DNA from 2 places in the Colwellia sp. MB3u-4 genome. Region 2 is predicted to be linked to the other one. Evidence: predicted binding sites of a transcription regulator. Region 2 holds the regulator's gene; the other holds the start of a gene.
What was found. The regulator MetJ, encoded in region 2, represses methionine synthesis genes. The targets are predictions, from matches to a motif close to TAGACGTCTAGACGTCTA.

Region 1: the regulator MetJ is predicted to act here: its motif matches at 1,976-1,993, upstream of metA (homoserine O-succinyltransferase).

Annotation. Positions count from the first base shown of each region.
Region 1 is NZ_JACGVE010000072.1:31,067-34,284, forward strand. Features, by position in the region: gene H4J61_RS05275 (YoaK family protein) at 1-284, shown strand, start outside; gene H4J61_RS05280 (HD family hydrolase) at 465-1,058, shown strand; gene H4J61_RS05285 (methyltransferase) at 1,136-1,786, opposite strand; gene metA (homoserine O-succinyltransferase) at 2,123-3,073, shown strand; gene metH (methionine synthase) at 3,102-3,218, shown strand, end outside.
Region 2 is NZ_JACGVE010000089.1:77,421-80,638, forward strand. Features, by position in the region: gene metL (bifunctional aspartate kinase/homoserine dehydrogenase II) at 1-28, opposite strand, end outside; gene metB (cystathionine gamma-synthase) at 125-1,282, opposite strand; gene metJ (met regulon transcriptional regulator MetJ) at 1,516-1,848, shown strand; gene H4J61_RS15995 (VOC family protein) at 2,290-2,703, opposite strand; gene ccoG (cytochrome c oxidase accessory protein CcoG) at 2,855-3,218, opposite strand, start outside.

The DNA of each region.
Region 1 (3,218 bases), on a different contig from region 2:
TAGCCACTACTTATAGTGGTGCGGTGATCAGAACAACTCATGTCACCGGTATTTTTACTGATTTGGGTATTATGTTAGGTGCAAAATTAAGGGGCGATACATTTGATAATAGAAAGGCATTATTATTTCTGTTAATTATTATAGGATTTATTGTCGGTGGGGGCTTAGGTACTTATTTATTTAGTTTGTTTAAATTTTATGCGCTATTTGTACCCGCAGGTATTTGTATTTTATTAGCCTTAATCTATTCAATTTATAATGCTAATGCCCAAGCTAAGAGCTAGCACTTTTACCATTTTTTCAGGTTACCAAGGTAGGTGGTAAATTTATCACTAGTATATTAGCTCGCTTTATCGACACTTCAGCAGATTGTGTTGTTACTAAGGTGGAGTTATCGATGAAAGACCCCATATCAACTTATGTGAGTATAAAATCATCGTGCTAGCTTTCATATAGGAGAAGTAATGCAAGACTTGAAGCAACAATTAGATTTTATTTTAGAGTTAGACCGTCTTAAAGCTGTCTACCGAAAAGTGATGGTAAAGTCGGATAAAAATAGACCAGAAAACAGTGCTGAGCATAGCTGGCATATTGCCATGATGGCGCAAACCTTACATGTTTATGCCGCAGAGCCAGTCAATGTTGCTCGAGTTACCAGCATGTTACTTATTCATGACATAGTAGAAATTGATGCCGGCGATACTTTTGCCTTTGCAGCACAAGCCGAACTTGATGCACAAGAAGCAAAAGAGCTTGCAGCGGCAAAGCGTATTTTTGGTTTGTTGCCTGAACAGCAATGCTCAGAAATGTTAAACTTGTGGCTAGAGTTTGAAGCGGCAGAAACAACCGATGCTAAATTTGCCAAAGCAATGGATCGGGTCTTACCTTTACTGCAAAATATGAAAAATGACGGAGGGAGTTGGGCTAAGCATAATGTTAGCCGATCTGAAGTTATTTCCCGTAACAATCTCTTAGATGGTTTAGCCCCAAAATTATGGATTTATGTTGCTGAGCAAATTGATTTTGCCGTAGAAAAAGGCTGGTTACGCAACGCGTAGCGGTAATAAAACTTCTAGGTGTGTAGAGCAATGCCTTAGCTGCTTGTTAATATATAAGTCAACAAACAGCTAAGCTTCTATCTTTTAAATTTAAGAATATGACCTTTGAAGTCTTGTTTAATGTAATCGGTATGCTCAGGTTTAATATGGGTAGAGCTAAAACCAAAATCTAGCATTTTTGTACTTAATTTAGTTTTGCGCCCGCGACCCGGATCAACAAGAATAACTTCACAACTTTTGTTTGCATGGGCTTGGATGAAGTTGGCAAGCAATTCAATATGTTCATTTTCATATAGTAGGTCACTACCTATGATTAAATCAAAAAGTCCTAAGCTATCTTGTTTATTTGACCAATTAGTTTGCTCATAGTTAATCGGACCGTCTTGATTAAGCAGGGTGTTTCTCAGTAAAAATTTCCCTACTTCGGGGTGGTAATCTGTTGCGGTTATATCCGCTTTTTGTTTGTTTAATAGTAAGCTACTAAGCGCTATGCCACAGCCTACTTCTAATACCCGTTTTGTGCCAACGGGGTATTGCGAAATAAAATGTGCCAGCACTAAGCTTGATGGCCAAATAACACCAAATAAAGACCAAGTTGCCGATGAAATGCCTAAGTTTTGGGCGATGTCTTCAGGGTCATAAAATTCTTGTTTATCACGTAAGGTACAAAGATGGATATCAGTGTTACCAAACTCGATGGTTTGATAACTGTAACGAAGGTTTGTCATTGTGCTGCCTAGGTAGGCGCGGAGCCAAGTCTCTTAAGACAAATGACAAAGTGCGCGAGTCGGCTAAGAGTACAGTGTTTAGCTTAAATGACAATATATTTCGTGCGCTATAATTTAGCTGATATAGCTTTTTTGTCGCGAATTTTCTTTGCGACTAAACGATAAAATGCTAAATCATATTAAAATGTTTAGACGTCTATACGTTTAGAGGTTGACATAGCTAGCAATCCAAGTCACATTGTAGTTAGATATAAATGGTAAAGAGCAATATTTTTTTTCAGCGTTATTTTATTACTATTACAGATATAACGAATTACCCGACATTAGGTTATTACTATGCCCATAAAAATCCCCGATGAATTGCCCGCTTTAACGATTTTAGACAAAGAAAATATTTTTGTTATGTCTGAACGTCGCGCTGCAGATCAAGAAATTCGCCCAATGGAAGTGGCTATTCTTAACCTAATGCCCAATAAAATTGAAACTGAAGTGCAAATTCTGCGCATGTTGGCCAATACACCATTGCAAATTAATGTTGAATTTGTCCGCATACATGCCAATGAATCTAAGAATACGCCGCAAGCACATCTAGATAATTTCTACCGCTTATTCGACGATATAAAACATAAACAATATGACGGTTTAATTATTACCGGTGCGCCGCTGGCGTTGTTGGATTATCAGCAAGTAACCTTTTGGGACAAAATTTGTCAAGTGTTTGACTGGGCAGAAAAAAATGTGACTTCAACCATGTTTTCATGTTGGGCAGCACATGCAGCGCTTTATCATCATTATGGTTTGAAGCGACATTTGCGTAAAAAAAAGCTCTCTGGCGTCTACCACCACCATTGTTTAAAACCAGAAGAGCAGTTAACCCGAGGCTTCGATGAAAGTTTTAATGTGCCTCATTCTCGCTATGGTTATATCGATAAATCGGATTATCAAACACTGGAACATCTAGAAATATTGGCGGAGTCAGCTGAGGCAGGGGTGTATTTATCTGCGAGTAAAAATAAGCAGCAAGTCTACCTTACCGGCCATCCAGAGTATGACGCAACCACCTTGAGTGAAGAGTATTTTCGTGACCTTGAAATGGGCCGTACCACGTCAATGCCTGAGCATTATTTTACTGAAAATGATCCCCATTCAACCACAGCAAACACCTGGCGCAGCCATGGTAGTTTGCTTTTTACCAATTGGTTAAATTATTACGTTTATCAAATTACGCCGTATCAATTAGATGCAAACCATATTAAAGCCATCCATCCAGGGAAATCTCGTGTCTAAGCAAGTAAATACTCAATCAAAAGCACCTGTGGTGCAGTCAGTTTCTTATGGCCGATTACAAGCCGAATTAAAAAAGCGCATTCTTATTTTAGATGGTGCTATGGGCACTATGATCCAAGCGTATAAATTTGAAGAGCAAGATTAT
Region 2 (3,218 bases):
GCGTTACCGCTGTATTTGAACCGATCATTTTACTACCACAGGTATGACAACCTTGTCATACCTCCTTTAAATTATTGATATATAACACGCAGCCAAAGTACATTGATAACTATGGATAACCGCTTTAAGCTTGGCTGGCATCGAGTGCCTGAGATAGGTCGGCCAGTATATCGTCAATATCTTCAATACCAACAGAAAGTCGCACTAATGACTGGGTAATACCGGCGGTAAGTTGTGCTTCAATTTCCATCCCAGCATGAGTCATGGTTGAGGGATGACAGATCAAACTTTCAACACCACCAAGTGATTGTGCCAGAGTGAAAAGTTCAAGTTTATCAAACAGTATTTTAACCGCTTCAACGCCACCTTTAAGCTCAAAGCTCATCATAGCGCCAAAATCATACTGCTGTTTTTTAGCTAATTCATGTTGCGGATGGCTGGCTAAACCCGGAAAATAAACCTGTTGAATAGCCGAATGCTGTTGCAAAAATTTTGCCACGGCATTGGCATTAATTTGATGCTGTTTCATCCGTATTGGCAAAGTTTTTAAGCCACGCAAAGCTAAAAAACTATCAAAAGCTGAACCCGTAATACCAATGCAGTTTGCCCACCAAGCTAGTTTTTCACCTAAGGCTTGTTCTTTGGTAACTAGCACACCGCCAACCACGTCGCTATGACCATTAATGTATTTGGTGGTAGAGTGAAAAACAATATCAGCACCCAATAACAAGGGTTGTTGCAATACCGGCGACATAAAGGTGTTATCAACCGCCACTAATGCGCCAACTTGATGGGCTTGTTTGGTAATGGCAGCAATATCAACTAAGCGTAACAGTGGATTACTCGGTGATTCAACTAATACTAATTTAGGTTTTGTTGCTAAGGCTTGGGCCAAGGCTTGTTGATCGTTTTGATCAACCACCACGAGCGTAAACTGACCCCGCTTGGCAAGATGGGTAAATAAGCGAAAACTTCCGCCATAGCAATCATGCGGAATAACAACCGTGTCTTGTGTATCAAGTAATTGGCAAATAAGATGCACCGCTGACATGCCGGTATTTGTCACTATGCCAACGGCACCCTGCTCTAAATCTGTAATAGCTTGGGCAAACGTAGCGCGAGTTGGATTACCGGTGCGTGAATAGTCAAACTGACGCTTGTCATTAAAACCTTTCAGTGCATAGGTGCTTGAAAGGTGAAGAGCTGGTATAACAGCGCCATGGTGTTGGTCGCTATTAATACCTGCTCGAACAGCGGTAGTGGCAATTTTTTTCTCGCTCATGTGTACTCCGGTAAAAATATTTTCTGTATAGATGTTTGGACGTCTATCAATCTAAATGGTTTAAGTTCTTGGGTCAAGTACTTTAGACTTCTAAACTTCTACACATTCGTTATTGACTCAGGCCCCACAACCAGTAAAATCAAGTAGTAAGAATAAATTTATCATAAACTGGCCTACCAGACAGGTTTAACATCGATAAGTTTATCTCAATTAATTAGCATAGAGGAATATTCATGGCAGAGTGGAATGGCGAGTATATTAACCCATACGCCGAACACGGGAAGAAAAGTGAACAAGTCAAAAAGATCACCGTGTCTATCCCTTTACGTGTGTTAAAAGTGCTCACTGATGAACGTACACGTCGCCAAGTGAATAACTTGCGTCATGCCACCAACAGTGAATTGTTATGTGAAGCGTTTTTACATGCTTTTACTGGCCAACCATTACCTGATGATAGTGACTTGGCTAAAGACAACACACAAAAATTACCCGCGAGTGTTCGTCGGGCTTTGGAAGCAAAAGGCATAACTGACTTTAGTGAACACGAAGCGGAATTAGAAGATTAAAACGAGTAGCACAACAATTAGTACAACAAGCAAATAAACAAGGCGCTGATTAGCGCCTTTTTTATTGCTGAAAAATAGGGGTGATTAGCAAGAGTTGCTTTGAAATATATAGCGAAATACCGCCTGTAGTATGCCGCTACATATCAAAAAATAATTATTTCTGTTCATCAGCGCTATTTGAATATTCTTCAAACTGGAACGATATTGCTTTAGTTTGCATTAAAGTGACTTTTAAAGTCAGCGTCGTTCAAATAAAATAACATTATGCCCGTCACCCATATGGCCAGCATCCAGCTTTACATAATTTTGATTTACTAAGCCTTAATTTTTCATAGTGTCCACACATTAAAAAGCTTAATAACTGAAACTTTAATATCATCGAATTTAACTAAGCAGCTACATTAACTCATGACTGACGGCTGATAACTGATAGCGATAAATCTAGCCAGTCACATCATTCAACTGCAATAAATCCCATTTTGTCCCATATAAATCTTTAAACACGACAACCGTGCCATATTCTTCCACGCGCGGCTCTTCGTTAAACTCGACACCTTGGCTTTTCATCTGTTGATAGTCGCGCCAAAAATCATTGGTTTGCAGAAATAAAAATACTCGTCCGCCCGCTTGATTACCCACTGATTGGCTTTGTTCCTCGTTACTGGCTTTAGCAAGCAGTATGTTGGTGCCATTTGAATTCGGTGGTGATATTTGCACCCAACGTTTTCCGCCGCCTAAGTCAGTATCTTCAATCAGCTGAAAGTTTAATTTTTTGCTATAGAATGCAATCGCATCATCATAGTCTTCAACCACGAGGGCAATATTTGCTATGCTTTGTTTGATCGTTTTGGTCATGCTTTGTTCTCTATTCATTTTCACTACTCATCGTCCAAGTCATGCTATTTTAACGTATTTTTCTTCCGTAATGCACTTTGCATGATGTAATTAAAAAAACCTCACCTAGAGGTCTTTTTTCACAATCACTAGCCACTAGCTAAAAAATCAATTAATTTGAAAAGAATTTAGTTTCTTTAACAACCTTAATATCCGGCATATTATCAACGGCAACAGTCAGTGTCACTGGCGTAATTTTTTGGCTGATGTTTTCCGGGGGCATCGTTAAATGTACAGGTACACTGGCAATTTCACCCGCTTTTATCATCACCTTACCGTCAACACTTAAACTTACTACTTTTTCCAATACTGTGATCTTAAATTGGCGATCAACTTTTGATTTATTAGTAATTTTCAATAAGTAACTATTCGTCACCTTATCTTGAAAGTCGAGCTGAAATAATGTGCCACGATCCCGCAAAATAGAAAATTCAACTGGCACCCGCACTTGAATAGTAAAAATCATAAACGCCATA